DNA from 2 places in the Bradyrhizobium sp. Kon10 genome. Region 2 is predicted to be linked to the other one. Evidence: predicted binding sites of a transcription regulator. Region 2 holds the regulator's gene; the other holds the start of a gene.
What was found. The regulator LexA, encoded in region 2, represses DNA repair genes until DNA is damaged. The targets are predictions, from matches to a motif close to TGTTCNNNNTGTGTTCNG.
Positions count from the first base shown of each region.

Region 1 (9,133 bases), on a different contig from region 2:
TAGTTGCCTCGAAGCTGGTGCGCTCCCTCCCCCGCCTGCGGGGGAGGGTTGGGGAGAGGGTGTTTCCGCAGAGAGACTCCCAACGAGGAGAGAACCCTCACCCGGCGCTCCGCGCCGACCTCTCCCGCAAGCGGGAGAGGTGAGCGGCAACTGCAAGCCGGGCTGGCGATTCGTCAGTATCGTTGTTACATTGCGCAAGCGAGGCTGCGACGCGCGTCCGGAGCCATATATCCCCGGGGCCTTATCGATCCTTTAGGGAACTGTCCCTGGCCGGGCCCGTGGGCCCGGACATATGGTGCCCACCTACTTTCGTAGGGAACTCCGGGATCGAGCGCTTCAACGGCGTTTGCGGCTTCGCACTGTTGTTTGCTTGGTTGTCCTTGTTGAAACGACTGCGGCCGGTTCAACAGGTGTCATGCCCCGGCTTGACCGGGGCATCCAGTACGCCGCGGCCTTTGTGTGAATCATCGCCGCCTCTGGAATACTGGATCACCCGCTTTCGCGGGTGATGACGAAGGGACCGAGCGCACATGTCCAACACCAAAGCCGAACTCCGCGCCAAAGCGCTCGCCAAACGCGACGCGCTGAGCGACAAGAAACGCACCAGTGCCGCCGCAAAACTCGCCAAACGCGGGCTGCCGTTCAAGCTGTTGCCGGGCAACATCGTCTCCGGCTACGCGCCGATCCGCAGCGAGATCGACCCGGCGCCGCTGATGCGGAAACTCGCCGAAGAAGGCGCGCGGCTGGCGTTGCCTTGCGTCACCGCACGCGGCCAGGCGCTGGTCTTCCGCATCTGGCATCCGAACGACCGGCTGATGCTCGGGCCGCTCGGCATTCCCGAACCGTCGCCGGCCGCCGCTGAAGTTGTTCCCGACATCATGCTGACGCCGCTTGCGGCTTTCGACCGTCTCGGCCACCGCATCGGCTACGGTGCGGGGCATTACGACTTCACCTTCGCGCATCTGCGCAAGACCAAGCAGATCGTCGGCATCGGGCTTGCGTTTGCGGCGCAAGAGATCGAGGCCGTTCCGGCACTATCCCACGACGTCGCGCTGGATTATGTGCTAACGGAATCGGACGCATTCGATTTCCGGAGTTCTGAACTTGCGCATTCTGTTCGTGGGTGATGTCGTCGGCCGTAGCGGGCGCAACGCCATCGCCGAATATCTGCCCGGCATGGTCAAGGACTGGTCGCTCGATTTCGTCGTCGTCAATGGCGAGAATTCGGCCGGAGGCTTCGGCATCACCGAAGCGATCTATCAGGAATTTCTCGATGCCGGCGCCGATGCGGTGACGCTCGGCAACCATTCCTGGGACCAGCGCGAGGCGCTGGTGTTCATCGAGCGCGCCGAACGCCTGGTGCGGCCGGCCAACTATCCGCGCGGCACGCCCGGCCGCGGCGCAGCCCTGGTCGAGACCAAGAACGGTAAGCATGCGCTCGTCGTCAACGCGCTCGGCCGCGTCTTCATGACCCCGTTCGACGATCCCTTTGCGGCGCTGGAGCGCGAGCTCGGCGCCTGCCCGCTCGGCGTTGCCGCCGATGCCATCGTCGTCGATTTTCATTGCGAGGCGAGCAGCGAGAAGCAGGGCATCGGCTTCTTCTGCGACGGTCGCGCCAGCCTCGTGGTCGGCACCCACACCCACGTGCCGACCGCCGATCACCAGATCCTCAGCGGCGGCACCGCCTACATGACCGATGCCGGCATGACCGGCGACTACGACTCCATCATCGGCATGCAAAAGGAAGAGCCGCTGCGCCGGTTCACGTCGGGCATTCCATCCGGCCGCTTCGAGCCGGCCGCCGGCGTCGCGACGCTCAGCGGCGTAGCGGTGGAAACGGATGACGCAACGGGACTCGCACTGCGCATCGCACCAGTGCGCGCGGGCGGTCGGCTCGAGCCGGCAACGCCGAAGTTTTGGTTGAGCTAGCTCTACAAATTCAGTGTCGTCCCGGCGAAGGCCGGGACCCATACCGCGTGATCTATCGCTCGCGGATGGTGCCAGTCCCGAAACAATCAGCCTTCGCCAGACGACCGCCTGTGGCTATGGGTCCCGGCCTTCGCCGGGACGACGCAGAAAGAATGACGCGCGAGATCGCGACTCACGCGACGGGCCTAAAGCGCGATCTGCGCGACGTTCGGCCAACGACCGAAGCTGCGATGCGACTACCCAATTTGCGGATGATGCTATCGTGCGCCTGTTTTGCCCGACGGGTCAACGCCTTTACCAGCGACGTGGAATGCCTGTTGGTCCTATCGGTCGAGCCGCGGGTTCGCCTCACCTCGCCCGCTTGCGGGAGAGGTCGGCGCGAAGCGCCGGGTGAGGGCTTTCTCCACCTTGGGATTGTCCCGTTGCGGCAACACCGTCTCGCCAGCCCTCCCAGGCAAGCGGGGAGGGAGCGCACCTTCTCCATGGCAACCAGCCAAGGCCAGTTTCACCTCGCTGTAAGCCGTTGATTCCGCACACCCCGGCTACTGTGCATGGGGTTGTTTTGCAGCTTTAGAGACACGCCAGGCGCTGTCGCGGTGGCCCTCAGCCCTGCCGATATCCCATCCGGAACGCGCCCCAGTGCTTGCCGTGGACCACGATCGGCGACGACAGATCCTTCATCAGCACGAACTGTCCGCCGCCCATCTCGCGCCGATAGGTTTGCAGCAGGAACGGCTTTGTATTCGCTGCGACCTTTTTCACCGCGCGATCGGTGAACAGGCGGCGGTTGCGGCAATTGGCGTTATTCCACACCGGGTCCTTGCCCTGGGGCAGGCGGTAGTTCGGATTGTGCGTCGGCAGATAGCCGTGCCTCGCCCAGGCGACGCAGAACACGATGCGGGGATCGGATTTCTGGATCGGGTCCTGGATCGCGGGCAGCACGCGATCGGTGAACGCGACATAGTTGGTGAGATATTGCTTGGGATCGGTGCCCGCGATCTCCCGATAGGATTCGTCCATGAGCTGATCGAGCGTGATCTCGCCGCGATCGATCGCGGCCTCGAACTCGCCCGAGATGCGTTTGGCGGTATCCACGACCGTGCGTATCAGCGGCGCGTCCGAGGTCTCGACGCCGCTGTCGGCGATCAGTGCGATCAGGCCTTCGGACGTGTCGAGCAGTTTCGTGACCCGCTGGTCGGCGTTCTTGAGATCGCGCGACGACAGGTCGACGCCCTTGGCGAGCTCGTTGAGCTCGTTGATCACGGTGTCGCAATGGCCGAGGTTGGAGGTCGCGGCGCGCGTGACACTGTCGATCTCGGCTTCCACGGACGCAAAGCCCTGCTGCACCCGTGAGATGATGCCGGAGATCTGCTGGGCGCCTTCGCCCGCGGTCTTGGCGCGCAGCGAGGCGTCGCCGCTCTCGCCGATCAGGCCCTCGATCTGGCCGTCGAGGTCGCGCACGGTGTCGGAGATCAGGTGCGTGGCCTGGCGGGTGGCTTCGGCGAGGTTCTTCACCTCGCTTGCGACCACCGCGAAGCCGCGGCCGGCATCGCCGGCGCGCGCCGCCTCGATGGTGGCGTTGAGCGCAAGCAGATTGGTTTGCTTGGCGATCGCCTCGATCGAGCCGGACACCTTCGCGACCTGCGCCAGCGCCGAGCCGACCGCGCTCAAGCGCGCCTCGATCCGCCCCACCGCCGCGACGAGCTCGGAGATGTGGCTGACGGCGGTGTCGACGGCGTTGCGCGACTGGGCGATCTCGCCGACCGCCGCTGAGGTGGTCAATTGCACCGCCTGCGACGCATTGGCGATGTCGTGATTGGCCGAGACCATGGTCTCGGCCGTCTGCTGCAGGTGGTGGAACCGTTCCGACTGGTTCGCAACGCGGCTTGCGACCTCCTGGACGTTGCCGGCGATGTCGGCAAGCTCGACGCCGAGACCGCCGATGCGGTCGGCAAGCTGGTCGATCAGGCGCTCGGCCATCGTCCGGTTCGATCCGGTGTCCAATACTGCAAGCTGCGCGAGGGACATGTACGGGCTTATCTCCAGGCGGAGCCGTTGATCGGCTCACCGCGGCATTCCCATTCCCATTCCAATTCCGACTTTAAGCGGTGATTCGCTCAGCAGGTCTTGCCTGAGCGTGCACTACAGCTTGTAGGCCGTCCTGAATCCGCCCCAGTGCCGGCCCTGCACGCGGATCGGGACATCGATCTCGCGCATCATCACCGTGTTACCGTTACCCATATCGCGCGCATAGCTCTGGATCAGATACGAGCGCTGGTTTTGGGCGGCGGCCAAGCCGGCCGGGTCGTTGAAGATACGCCGGTTGCGGCAGTTCGCTGCGTTCCATACGGCGTCGCCCGGCCGCTGCGGATGCGAATAGATCTTGTTGTGGACCGGCAGGAAGCCATTGCGGTCGACCATGGCGCAGAACGCCATGCGCGGCTCCTTCGCGAGAAACGCTTCCTGGAACGGCGGCAGCGCGCGGTCGGCCCAGTCGAGATATCTGGTGCGGTATTGCTGCGGATTGCTGCCGGCGATTTCGGCGTAGTCGGTGTCAAAGAGGTCGTCGATCCTGACCTCGCCGCGCGCAACCGCCTGCTCGTAGATCGCGGTCAGCGCGGTACCCGCTTCCATGGCGCGGGTGACGAACTCGGTGTTCTCCTCGTGGATCGACCACAGCCTGTCCTCGATCTTCTCGCTGAGCTCGGCATTGGGCGCGACGAAGTGGGTGCGGGCCCCGGCCTTGGATTGTTCGACCACGCGCAGGCGGCAGGCGCCGACGCCTTCGAGGCTGCCGTCGATGATCGTCTGCGGCGCAAGCCGGCCGGCGTCCGCGCCGCCGATCAGCACGCCGTCCATCGCGATCTCGTAGACCGGCATCACGCCGCGTGCGCTCTCGAATTTGAGATGGCAGGGCAGCCGCTCGGTCTTGCGGCGATCGTCGTGCTCACTCTGCTTGAGCAGCACCGCGCAGCGCGATTTCAGCTTGCGTGCGAACGTCGTCACCGCCTTGCCGGCGCTGGCGACGTTCTCGCCATGGGTTTCGGCCGCCTTGGTCGCGGCGTCGATTTCGGCGGCGCTCTCGCCGACCGAGATGATGAATTGCGATGCGCTGGCTGCGTTGCCGGAGACCTCGCTGGTGGTCGCGTTCTGCTCGGCCACTGCGCCGTTGACGGTGTCGAACACCGGGCGGATCGCCTCGATCGCCTGCGAGATGCGATGCACGGCATCGGCTGACCCTGCGGCATCGCGCTGCAGCGCGTCGATCTTCCTGGAAATCTCTTCGGTGGCGCCCTGGGTCTGCACCGCGAGCGCCTTAACCTCGGTGGCGACCACCGCGAAGCCCCGGCCTGCAGCACCTGCGCGCGCGGCCTCGATGGTCGAGTTGAGCGCGAGCAGCGTGGTCTGCCGTGCGATCTGGGCGATCAGGTTGACGACATTGCCGATCGCCGCGGAGGATTCGCGCAGGCGGTCGACATTGGCGCGCGCCTCCTGTGCCGCGGCGCTGGCCTCGTCGGCAAGCTTGCCGGCCTCGCGGACCTGCGCGCCGATGCCCTGCGCCGATTGGGTGAACTTCTCGGCGGCATGGGCGAAGGTCGAGGCGTTCGACTGCGCGGCATTGGTCCGTCCGGTCAGCGCGTCGGTGCGCTGGCGGATGTCCACGAGCGTCGCGGCGGTCGCCTCCGCGCCGCCGGCCACCGAATTGGCGGCGCGCTCGAGCTGGCGGATCATGGCGCCCAGCTCGAGTTCCAGCAGTTCCAGGATTTCCCGGGCCGAATCGCCCTCGGCGGCCGAGGTGGGTTGGGAACCGGCGGCCGGCTGCGCAGCTAGCGGGGCTGCCGCGGGCGCGGCCGAATCCGGCAGACGCTTCTGAAACAATGCGAACGCCATCGGGTCACTCTTTTCGGGAGACGGGTCGACGTTATTTTCGCAGCCCGGGATGAAATCAGGGTTAACGTTGCCTGACTTCTAGGCAAAGGACGCTACGGTATTACCTTAAAGTCGTAGAGCCTCTTTCATTCCGGTGGCTTGGCGGCCTATAAGGCCGCGCTTCCCACGCTCACCTTGGCTGACACTTCCCTCACGAGACCACGCATGGCCGGACATTCCCAATTCAAGAACATCATGCACCGCAAGGGGCGGCAGGATGCCCAGAAGTCGAAGCTGTTTGGCAAGCTGGCGCGGGAAATCACTGTCGCGGCCAAACTCGGCACGCCCGATCCCAACATGAACCCGCGCCTGCGCGCGGCCATCATCGCGGCCCGCCAGGAGAACATGCCGAAGGACAATATCGAGCGCGCCATCAAGAAGGCGCTCGGCAATGACGGCGAGAACTATGACGAGATCCGCTACGAGGGCTACGGCCCCGGCGGCGTCGCCGTCATCGTCGAGGCGCTGACCGACAACCGCAACCGCGCCGCCTCCGACATCCGCTCCTTCTTCACGAAATCCGGCGGCAACCTCGGCGAAACCGGCTCGGTCGCCTTCATGTTCGACCGCACCGGCATCATCGAATACGACCGCAGCGTCGCCTCCGACGATGCGATGCTCGATGCAGCGATCGAGGCCGGCGCCGACGACGTGATCTCCGGCGAAGGTGGTCACGAGATCTACGCCTCGACCGAAAGCTATCGTGATGTCGCCAAGGCGCTCGAAGCCAAGTTCGGCGAGTCGCGCAAGGCCGCACTGGTCTGGAAGCCGCAGAACACCATCGCGGTCGACGACGAGACCGGCGAGAAGCTGTTGAAGCTGATGGACCTGCTCAACGAGCATGACGACGTCCAGCACGTCTACGCCAATTTCGAGGTGTCGGACGCGCTGATGGCGAAGATGGGCGGCTAGCGGCGTTCCCCTCGGACGGTGCGCTCGCTCGTGCGGCGAAAGGCGAAGAGGGTTGCGCCGCTTTCCCCTGTTACTTCCGTTCTGTTTCTGTTTCCCCCGCGACGGTCAGCCGCTATCACTGGCGCATGACTGCGCTCCCGATTCGTGGCCCCGTTCGCATCATCGGCATCGACCCCGGCCTGCGCCGCACCGGCTGGGGCGTGATCGAGTCCGAGGGCAATCGCCTCATCTACATCGCCTGCGGCTCGGTGGAACCGCCGGACGACCTCCCGCTCGCAAGCCGCCTGCTGGCGATCCATGAAGGGCTCGCCACGATCTTGTCCGAGCACAAGCCGATGGAAGCCGCGGTCGAGCAGACCTTCGTCAACAAGGACGGCGTCGCGACGTTGAAGCTCGGCCAGGCCCGCGGCGTCGCCATGCTGGCGCCCGCGATGTTCGGTATCTCTGTCGCCGAATACGCGCCGAACCAGGTCAAGAAAACCGTGGTCGGCGCCGGTCATGCCGACAAGCAGCAGATCGCGATGATGTTGAAGATCCTGCTGCCCAAGGCCGAGCCGCCGTCGGCGGATGCCGCCGATGCGCTCGCCATTGCCATCACGCATGCGCATCACCGCCAGAGCGCCGCGCTGCGTTTGAAAGTGGTGGGGATATGATCGGCAAGCTCAAGGGTCTGATCGATTCCTACGGCGAGGATTACGTCCTTCTCGACGTTGGCGGGGTCGGCTATCAGGTGCATTGCTCGGCGCGCACATTGCAGCATCTGCCCTCGCCGGGCGAGGCGGCCGTGCTCTCGATCGAGACCTATGTCCGCGAGGACCAGATCAAGCTGTTCGGCTTCCGCACCGATCAGGAGCGCGAATGGTTTCGCCTGCTCCAGACCGTGCAGGGCGTCGGCGCCAAGGTCGCGCTGGCCGTGCTCGGCACGCTGGCGCCTTCCGATCTCGCCAACGCGATCGCGCTGCGCGACAAGGCCGCGGTGGCGCGCACGCCCGGCGTCGGGCCCAAGGTCGCCGAGCGCATTGTCACCGAGTTGAAGGACAAGGCGCCGGCCTTCGCCAACGTCGATCCGGCCGTCGTGCATCTCGCCGGCGCCATCGACGACCACCGCGCCCCGCGTCCGGTGGCGGATGCGATCTCCGCGCTGGTCAATCTCGGCTACGGCCAGCCGCAAGCGGCCGCCGCCATCGCATCGGCATCGCGCAGCGCAGGTGAGAATGCCGAGACGGCGCAGCTCATTCGCCTCGGCCTGAAGGAGCTCGCGAAGTGAGTGCGGAAATGGTCAATCTCGTAGGGTGGGCAAAGCGAAGCGTGCCCATCATCTATAGAGCGATCAGCGACATGGTGGGCACGGCGCGAAGAGCGCCTTTGCCCACCCTACGATCTTGCGGAGTCCGCTGAGTGAGCGATCCCAAGGCCCCCCGCATGGTCACGCCCGAGCGCCGCAGCGACGATGTCGGCGACACCGCGCTGCGGCCGCAATCGCTGTCCGATTTCGTCGGCCAGCAGCAGGCGCGCAAGAATCTCTCGATCTTCATCGAGGCGGCGCGCAAGCGCGGCGAAGCGCTGGATCACGTGCTGTTCGTCGGTCCCCCCGGCCTCGGCAAGACCACGCTGGCCCAGATCGTGGCCAAGGAACTCGGCGTCGGCTTTCGCGCCACGTCAGGCCCGGTGATCGCCAAGGCCGGCGATCTCGCGGCACTGCTGACCAATCTCGAGGAGCGCGACGTGCTCTTCATCGACGAGATCCATCGCCTGAGCCCGGCGGTGGAGGAAGTGCTCTACCCCGCCATGGAGGATTTTCAGCTCGACCTCATCATCGGCGAGGGTCCGGCGGCGCGCTCGGTGAAGATCGAGCTGTCGAAATTCACCCTCGTCGGCGCCACCACGCGTGCCGGCCTGCTCACCAATCCCTTGCGCGATCGCTTCGGCATCCCGATCCGGCTCAACTTCTATACAATCGAGGAGCTGGAAAGCATCGTCACCCGCGGCGCGCGCGTGCTCAATGTCGGCATGAGCGCGGATGGCGCCAACGAGATTGCGCGCCGCGCCCGCGGCACGCCGCGCATCGCCGGTCGCCTCCTGCGCCGCGTGCGCGATTTCGCCTCGGCGGCCGATGCCACGTCGATCGACCGCGAGATTGCCGACCACGCGCTCAGCGCGCTTGAGGTCGACGCCGCCGGCCTCGATGCCATGGACCGCCGCTATCTCACGACTATCGCGATGAACTATGGCGGCGGCCCGGTCGGCGTCGAGACGATGGCCGCCGCGTTATCCGAGCCGCGCGACGCGATCGAGGACATCATCGAGCCCTATCTGATCCAGTGCGGCTATCTCCAGCGCACCCCGCGCGGGCGCCTGCTCA
Region 1 is NZ_JBVVOZ010000032.1:64,308-73,440, forward strand. Features, by position in the region: RNA gene ssrS (6S RNA) at 199-359, shown strand; gene AC0L2O_RS30175 (5-formyltetrahydrofolate cyclo-ligase) at 531-1,127, shown strand; gene AC0L2O_RS30180 (TIGR00282 family metallophosphoesterase) at 1,105-1,929, shown strand; gene AC0L2O_RS30185 (methyl-accepting chemotaxis protein) at 2,533-3,957, opposite strand; gene AC0L2O_RS30190 (methyl-accepting chemotaxis protein) at 4,072-5,820, opposite strand; gene AC0L2O_RS30195 (YebC/PmpR family DNA-binding transcriptional regulator) at 6,025-6,771, shown strand; gene ruvC (crossover junction endodeoxyribonuclease RuvC) at 6,897-7,424, shown strand; gene ruvA (Holliday junction branch migration protein RuvA) at 7,421-8,038, shown strand; gene ruvB (Holliday junction branch migration DNA helicase RuvB) at 8,170-9,133, shown strand, end outside.
Region 1: ruvC (crossover junction endodeoxyribonuclease RuvC) is a predicted target of LexA. The motif match lies at 6,849-6,866, and genes of this name have one in related genera.

Region 2 (9,133 bases):
ATCCGGGCCTCGACCCCTCGTTGGGGTCGGCGGCGTCAGCCGATCGGCAGGCGGGTGATCGTTGGCTGCCTGTCGGCTATCTCTGGCTTTTGCTCCCGCTCGCCGAGCGGCTGGGTCACCGGCAATTGCAGCACGGTGGCGCGCTGGCCTTCGACGAGCTGCGTCACCAGCACGTATTTGCCGTCCGGAAATTCGATGGCGTCGTGATGGCGATCGGGAATGTGCGGATCGACCTTGCCGAACTTGCCGACGCGGGAGTTGATGGTGCGCGTCCAGATCCAGCGATTGTCGTAGCGGACGCTGTCGGCGAAGGCGAGCTCCGTTCCCGGCAGCAGACAGACCGCGACCGACATATCGGCTTCGGAGGCGAAGCCGCGCGTCGAGGTGCCGCGGAAAGTTGTCGTGACGATTGTCTCGCCGACTTCTGCGGGACGCGTCGCGACGGCGTGCAGGCTGTAGTCACACATCGGGGTGCTCCTCAATCAGGATAGCGACCCGCGCCTCTTCTGAGGCGCAGGCCTCTATCAGAGTAGAAGCCTGCAAGCGTCTGCTTGGTTGTGGGCAAATCTGCGGCTTGGTTCGCGCGCTGCAATCACAATATCTTTTTCAATTGCGCGAGGAACAAAGCCTGCTCCCGTGCATTCGGGCAGTTTCGCCATTAGCGGCCAGCGGGCGCCGACCAGCCGGAATATTGCCAGGCCCGTTGCGACGGCTGCTCGACCGCGTTGCGGGCATTGCGGAATTGCTCGCTCGTCGCCCGCGCTGCTTTGCCGAGATGGTGCTGTGACTGCGCCGCGAGGGCTTGCGACGCTGATGCTGCGATCAGCGCCATCGCGACAGTGCTCAGAATAATGCTGCGCATGGTTCTCTCCTCGGTCTCTCAAAGCCCTGCGAAGCGGTGTGTGCTTCGTCGCGGCGTGCCGAGGATGTAGCGCTGGAGGGGTGGCCGGATAATCTGTGCAAAACCAGAAAGACTATCCAGCCGGAGCGGACAATCGTCCGCTCCAATCGCTCGTGCGCGGCGGCCTGCCGACCGTCCGCAGCCGGCTCAATACTTCCGGTAAAGCCCGATCAGCTTGCCCTGAATCTTCACCCGGTTGGGCGGCAGGATGCGAACCTCATACGAGGCGTTCGCCGGCTCGAGCGCGATCGAGGCGCCGCGGCGCCGGAAACGTTTCAGCGTTGCCTCCTCGTCGTCGATCAGCGCCACAACGATGTCGCCGGTATCGGCGCTCTCGTTACGCTGGATCAGCGCCATGTCGCCGTCGAGGATACCGGCATCGACCATGGAATCGCCGCGCACTTCGAGCGCGTAGTGCTCACCGGAGCCGAGCATGTCAGGCGGCACGCTGATGGTGTGGCTGCGGGTCTGCAACGCTTCGATCGGCGTACCGGCCGCGATCCGGCCCATCACGGGCACCGCGACGGGGCGCTCGCCGTCATCCGCCGACCCGCTGGAGCTCGCGCGGACCTTGCCGAGATTGCCCTCGATGACGCTGGGCGTGAACCCGCGGCGGCTGCCGGCCGCGGCCTGAAGCTCCGGCAGCTTGATCACCTCGATGGCGCGGGCGCGGTTGGGCAGGCGCCGGATGAAGCCGCGCTCCTCGAGCGCGGTGATCAGGCGATGGATGCCCGATTTCGAGCGCAGATCGAGCGCGTCCTTCATCTCGTCGAAGGAGGGCGGCACGCCGCTTTCCTTCAGCCGCTCGCTGATGAACCGCAGAAGCTCGTATTGTTTGCGCGTTAACATCTCGACCAAATTCCCCCGGTTGATGTCGTTCGATTCCGAGACGCTGAGTTCAGCGATGAGCCGCTACATGCTCGAAACAAATCATGAACGGACACTATATGTTCGATATGTGTTCCGCAACTGCTTAATTTAGCGTGAACGCGACAAACTTCGCGGAACGCGAGCGAGCGACGCGTTCAGACCGGCAATCGCAGCACCTCGCAGGGCGTGCCTGCCTCGGCCTTCGGCGCAAACGGCGCACGTACGAGAAGTGCCTGTGCGGCAGCCAGATTCGCGAGCAGCGAGGAATCCTGATGACTCACGGGATGAGCGATGAGGGTGCCGTCGTCGCGCAATTCAAGGCGCGCGCGAAGATAGTCCTCGCGCTGGTCGTTGGCACCGACATCGCGGCCGAGCACGGCGCGTTCGCGACGGTGGTGAATCACTTCGCGGCCCGAGAGCGCGCGAATCAGCGGCACCATGAACAGGAACGCACAGACGTAGGACGACACGGGATTGCCGGGCAGGCCGATCACGCGCATCGCGCCGAGCTGACCGTGCATCATCGGCTTGCCCGGGCGAATCGCGATCTTCCAGAACGCCATCGAGATGCCTTCGGCCTCGAGCGCCGGCTTGACCAGGTCGTGGTCGCCAACCGAGGCGCCGCCGGTGGTGATCAGGACATCCGCCCCGCTGTCGCGGGCGCGGCGGATGCCGGCCGTGGTCGCCTCAACCGTGTCGGCGGCGATGCCGAGGTCGATGGTCTCGGCGCCTTCGCTGCGCGCGAGCGCGTGCAGGGCATAGCCGTTGGAATAAACGATCTGACCCGCGCCGGGGGTGACGCCGGGCATCACCAGCTCATCGCCGGTTGCGAGGATCGCAACTCTCGGCCGGCGGCGGACGGGCAGGCGCGGATGGTTCATCGCGGCCGCGAGCGCCAGGTCACGCTCGGTGAGTCGGGTTCCTCGCTTCAGCAGCAAATCGCCTTCGCGAAAATCGACGCCGGCAAGGCGGATGTGCCGTCCGATGAGGGCGGCTTCCTTGATCGTGACGCGCTTGCCCTCGACCGCAGTATCCTCCTGGATCACGACCGCATCCGCGCCATCGGGAACGACGCCGCCTGTGAAAATCCGTACGGCTTCGCCAGCGCCCACCGTTCCCGCGAACGGCCGGCCGGCTGCGACCTCGCCAATCAGATTGAGCTGTGCATCGATCCTGGCCGCGTCGGCGGCGCGCACTGCGTAGCCGTCCATGGCCGACATCGCCTGCGGTGGCTGCGTACGGCGCGCCGCGAGATCGCGCGCCAGCACCCGGTGCCAGGCCTCGTCGAGCGCAACCATCTCTTCCGCCAGCGGCTCTGCGCCGGCAAGCACCGCGGCAAGCGCGTCGGAAACCGGCATGAGGGCCACGGTGAAAACTCCTGCTCGGGCAATACGACAATCGGGTCGCGGCAAGCGTTCTAGCCGACAGTGGCCGTCGAGGCAAAACGGACGTGCATGCGCGTGGACGCAGCTTATCTATGGAGCAATAGCCGCACCAGTTCGGCCTGCCGGTTCACGCCCGTCTTGTCGAAGATTTTCGACAGATGGCTGCGCGCGGTTCCGTCGGTGATCCCTAGCCGTTCCGCCGTCGCTTTGCGGCCGCCGCCCTTGACGATCTCGAGCGCAAAGGCGGCTTCTGCACGAGTGAGGCCGTAACGCGTGCGCAAAGCGTCGAGTCTTGATCTCGCGTCCGGCTCGGGGTCGGTGATGAGCACCATCGCGCTCGATCGCCAGCCGGAGGCAAGCGGCACCGAACTCTCCGCCCAATCTGTGCCGACTGGCGTCACCTGCACGTGCAGCGGCATGCGGCCTGGATGCCGCCGCAAGCTCATCTCGCCGCCGATGCGATCGGGATGATCGATGCTGCACGAGCCGATCAGTGATTGCAGAGAGCGGCCGTCTTCGCTGTTGATGGCGCTCAGCGCGCCCGCCTCAAGCACGATGCTGTCGGCGGCATCGAGCCATTCGCGCGCCCGGCGATTGACGAAGATCGGGCGAGCCTGAGCGTCTGCGAGAACGAAGCCGTGGTCTAGCCCATCCAGTCCCGCCAGCGCGGCGCGGCCGGTGACGTCGAGCTGGTGGGTACGCCGCTGGATGGCAACGGCGCGTACGAGATGCTGCGCCAGCGTCGCAAACAGCCGCCGTGCGTTATCGTCATATGAAGGCAAATTGGACGGCCGATGGCTGGTCAGGATGCCCGTGGCGTTATGATCGACCAGCAAATTCGTCGTCAAGGGCTCGGTATCGAAGCCGGCTGGCTGCCACCATTCGTTGTAGTAGTCGGTCGCGGTGAACTCATCGCGTGTGATGAAGTCGCCGATGGTGAAGACCTCGCCCGGCGTCCTGCCGATGCCAAGCGGCAACAGGGGATTGCGCGGCGCCCAGCCGAGTAGCTCTTGCACGCGGTCGGGGTCGATGCGCGGCGACACCAGGCTGGAGAGGCCGTTTGCGGGGTCATAGACACCGAACAGGATGCGACCGCCCATCGCCTCGTCGATGCGCGTCAGCACACTTTCCCAGCGGCTTCCGTCGAGCGCGGCCTCGTAGATGGCGCCGATGAGGTCCAATACGGAGTCGTTGGAAATATCGTCCGTCCCCAAGACAAATGCCTTAAAATGCAATGAGGCATCTCAGCGCAGCGCCGCGCCAGGGGCAAGGACAGAAAAGCGGCAGTCGAGCCGATGTTGCCGCAAAGCAGCGCGGCATCGGGAATCTGAGGTTCGCGAGTGGCGAAGGCGAGGTGCAATGCTGAATTGCAAGCATATTGCGGGATGTTGCTGCGATGTCTCACTCCTCAAACATTCAGGTCGAAAGGCCCGCTTTCCCTCCGATCTCTGACGAACGTCAGATGCGATCGTCCTGCGGCTTGGAGAAGCTGCCCGGAGCGGTAGGTCAATCGACAGAATCGGGCCGTCCGTTCGAGGGGCTCTCATGTACGCGCATCGGCGTCACCACACTATTTTTGGGGCACTTAGGCGCCTGTCTCGTAAGGCCGGCTTGCTCGCCAGCAGCATGCTGACCGGCGTGGGTGTGCTGGGTGCCGGTGCGGTGCTCTACCCTTCGGCAGCTCTTTCTGCCGACTACGCCGCCGGCGGCGGCGTGATCAACGCGCCCAGCGGCAACGCGACAGCGGTTGGCAGCGAGGCCACCACGACCGGCTCCGACGCGACGGCTTACGGTGCGGGCAGCATCGCGAGCGGAGAGGGCGCGACGGCGACAGGACATGTCAGTCAGGCCAAAGGCATCTCCGCGACCGCAACGGGAGAAAGCAGCATCGCAAACGGCGCCTACGCGACGTCGACGGGACAAAACAGCTTTGCGAACGGCACGTTCGCGACCGCAACTGGACAGGTCAGCACCGCAGACGGGACCAACGCGACGGCAACGGGACAAACCAGTGATGCCAACGGCACCAACGCGACCGCGACAGGCCAAGCTAGCTTTGCTAACGGCACCAACGCGACGGCGACGGGACAGGCCAGCACCGCCAACGGCGCGGACGCGACCGCGACCGGTAGTCTAAGCAAGGCAAATGGCTTTGATGCAACGGCAACAGGTATTCAAAGTTCTGCAAATGGCACCTTCACGACTGCGACGGGCGCCCAGAGCGTCGCCCACGGCGACAGCGCGACCGCGACTGGCCAAGGCAGTTTCGCAAATGGCGATTTCGCGACCGCGACTGGTCAAGGCAGCAACGCAAACGGGACCAACGCGACGGCGACGGGACAAGGCAGCGTCGCGAACGGTGTGAACGCGACCGCGACCGGTAGTCTCAGCAACGCGAATGGTACCAACGCGACCGCGACGGGTGCCCAGAGCGTCGCCCACGGCGACAGTGCGACCGCGATCGGCCAAGGCAGTTTGGCAAATGGGGATTTCGCAACCGCGACTGGTCAAGGCAGCATCGCCAATGGCCTGACAGCGAGCGCGTTCGGCCGAAACAGCAACGCCACCGGCGACGCCACGACCGCGATCGGCCAGGGCAGCACGGCGAGCGCCACCGGCGCGACCGCGGTCGGTGCGGGCGCCACGGCGACCTTCGCCAATTCGACCGCGATCGGCGCGGGTGCGACAACATCAGCGCCCAACCAGGTCTCGATCGGCACCAGCACGAACACCTACCGCATGTCCGGCCTCACCTCGGCCGCGAGCCTTGCCGCACAATCCGGCCCGACACAGGTGGTGACAACGGATGCCGCCGGGCATCTGGCCGCCGCAAGCTTCAGCGGTGCGGATATTTCCACGCTGCAGTCCAACATCTCCACGTTGCAGACGCAGATGCGGCAGGCCTTCGAGGGCACCGCCATCGCCATCGCCATGGGCGGCTCGGCGCTGCCATCGGACAAGCGGTTTGCGGTCTCCACCAACTGGGGCACGTTCCGCGGCCAGAACGCCATGAGCCTGGGCGCCCAGATGCGCCTCAACCAGTATGTCGTGCTCAATGGCGGTGTTGCGGCCGGGTTCGCGCAAGGCGGCGTCGGTGGACGCGCCGGAGTGACGGTTGCGTGGTGATGGCGGCGTGCTGAGCGGAAAGCAACGGGCGTGGCGGGCGTTAATGCTTGCGGCTGCGCTGATCGCGGCGGCCGCCGCCGGTCATGCGGAAACACCTCCGCCGGCGCCAAAACCAGCGCAGATCGACCGCAACGGCGTGCTGATGCTGGTCCGTTCCTCGCTGCTCGCACTCGACCACGCCAACAAGACCGGCAATTACACGGTGCTGCGCGATATCGGCGCGCCCGGCTTTCAGGTCAACTCGGCGGCGCGGCTGGGCGAGATCTTCGCCAAGCTGCGCAACGACAATCTCGACCTCTCGGGTGTCGCCGTGATCGATCCGCAGCTCAATCTACTGCCGCAGATCGAGGCCAACGGACTGATGCATATGGCGGGCTTCTTTCCCTCGGTCCCGAACCAGGTCAATTTCGACCTGGCCTTCGCACCGGTGAACGGACAGTGGCGGCTGTTCGGGATCTCGGTCTCGATCGGACAGAGCGGGCCGGCGGCGCCGACCGCGCCCGAGCCGCGTGTTGAACAAAAACAGACTCCGACAAATCCCAGCAAGCAGCCAGTGGCGGCCGTCAAGCCCGCACCGGCGAGCAAACCGCCGGAGAATGCGCCGAAATAGACGCAGCAACGCGGCCTGACGAGCGAGAAATGCTACCCGACGAAGCGCTGAAATCGATGAAGGTGATGTTCGCGACGCCGTGCTACATCTCGGCGGTCAGCATGCATTACGTCACCAGTATCTTCGAGCTGACCCATCACTGTAACCGGTTCGGGCTGCAGTGTATCCTGCACATGCATTCGGAGAGCCTGATCACCCGCTCGCGCAACAAGATGGTGCTCAAGTTCCTGTCCGACGAAACACTGACTCATCTGTTCTGGATCGATTCCGACATCGCCTTCACGCCGCAAGCGGTGTGCCGCCTGCTCCTGATCGATCGTGACGTGACCGCCGGCGTCTATCCGATGAAGAACTTCAACTGGCCGGAGGGTGGCCTGCCGGCGGCAACGACCCGACAGCAATTCGAAGATCGCTACACCGAATATCCCTTCAACCCGATCGGACATGGCGCCGAGCGCGTCAGCACCTATGCCGATGCCGATGATTTCGTGGAGGTGGCGGAGGCGCCGACCGGTTTCATGTGCATCAAGCGCGACGTGTTCAGGCGGATGATGGAGCACTATCCCAAGCTGAGCTACGTCCCGGACGGCCCGCCGAACAATCCGCTGGCGCATCTGCACTGGCTTTTCTTCGACTGCATGATCGATCCGGAGTCCGGCCGCTATCTGTCGGAGGATTATGCGTTCTGTCGCCGCTGGCGCGATATCGGCGGCAAGATCTGGGTCGACCTGCAGTGCAAGTTGCTCCATCTCGGTCAGCATAATTTTTGCGGCGACCTCGAAGCGAGCCTGAAGCTTCAGGGCCGCTGGTGAGCCGGGGCTGCCTGAATGGCCGAAGCGGCTCAGGTGCTGAGCTCGTGAGAAAAAAACGGCTGAGAGCAGGATGGCCGGGGGACGGCCCTCAGGCTGTCCCGGTTCCATTTTCACGATCAACGTCCGGCGCCTTGAGATCCCGATCCTTGTCGGGCAGCGGGTCAGCCTGAGACTTCAGATCGGCAGCCTTGCTGATCAGCTTGGCCGAGAGCTCCGAATCCGAGGTGGTTCTGGCGAATTGGAGAAGGAGAGAGGCTTGCTTGGTAAGGTAGGTCTTGCCCAACACGATGATGCGTCCGTCCGTAGAAGTACCGACGGATTGAAGAGTCCGGAGGCCTGCATTCCGTTCCCGGAACTCTGTATAAAAATGCACAAAGTGATTTGGTTCCTCATTCCGAGCCAAATTAGTTCCGGGAACCGCCGCACCTAACGCCCTTCACGACGTCCGCGGTCAGACTCCCAGCGCCTTCAGCGCATCGCCGACATCGCGGGGCGAGGTCACATGCACTGCGGTCAGCCCGCGGGCGCGCGCGCCTTCGACATTCTCGGCAAGGTCATCGAAGAACACGATGCGTTGCGCCGGCACGCCGATTGCGGCCACGACGTGGTCGAAGGCTTCCGCATCCGGCTTGCGCAGGCCGATGCTGGAGGACAAATACAGCTCGCGGAAATGGCCGAGCACGTCCGCATATTGCTTCGAAAAATAGTCGATATGCGGCCGGTTTGTATTGGAGAAGACATAGAGCGGCAGATGCCTGGCCGCGCGCGGCAGCAGTTCCGCGATGTTAGGCATCTCGCCGGCGAAGATTGCGTTCCACCCTTCGAGGAACTGCGCATCGGAAATGCGGATCCCGAGCGAGGCGCGCAGCGTCTCGAAATAATCCTCGTCGCTGATCTTGCCGACCTCGTGCAGCCGGTAGGCTTCGCTGTCGCGCACATAGCGCATGACGATGGCCTCCGGCTTGCAACCGGCATGTCCCGCCCAGCAGGCGATCGCCTTGGAGAAATCGATATCGAGCACCACGCGCCCGAGATCGAACAGAAGCGCATCCGCGCTGCCGGGAGAGAGCGATGTCATTGCTTTCCTTTGCACCTCAGTGTCTGTAGTTGGCGGTCAGTACCGGTAAGGCTCGTGGTCAAACAGCGGGAACGCGCTGAATACGCTCGGTGCGTTGGTGGCGGTTGCCGGATGCAGGCAGGACTTGTTCACCTCGGCGAACGAGGTGGCCCCGAGCAGGCCGAGACAGCGCAGCACCTCGTCCTCCAGCAGTTCCAGCATGCGCGTCACGCCGGCTTCACCCGCCGCCGCCAACGCCCAGCATTGCAGCCGGCCGACGCCGACGAGGTCGGCGCCCGCCGCGATCGCCTTGACAATATCGGTGCCGCGGCAGATGCCGCCATCGACCATGACCTTGGCGCGGCCTTTCAC
Region 2 is NZ_JBVVOZ010000005.1:119,398-128,530, forward strand. Features, by position in the region: gene AC0L2O_RS09945 (hypothetical protein) at 36-467, opposite strand; gene AC0L2O_RS09950 (hypothetical protein) at 659-862, opposite strand; gene lexA (transcriptional repressor LexA) at 1,049-1,750, opposite strand; gene AC0L2O_RS09960 (molybdopterin molybdotransferase MoeA) at 1,927-3,138, opposite strand; gene AC0L2O_RS09965 (helix-turn-helix transcriptional regulator) at 3,243-4,370, opposite strand; gene AC0L2O_RS09970 (YadA-like family protein) at 4,768-6,282, shown strand; gene AC0L2O_RS09975 (hypothetical protein) at 6,326-6,892, shown strand; gene AC0L2O_RS09980 (hypothetical protein) at 6,922-7,704, shown strand; gene AC0L2O_RS09985 (hypothetical protein) at 7,793-7,990, opposite strand; gene AC0L2O_RS09990 (HAD family hydrolase) at 8,156-8,782, opposite strand; gene AC0L2O_RS09995 (alpha-hydroxy acid oxidase) at 8,819-9,133, opposite strand, start outside.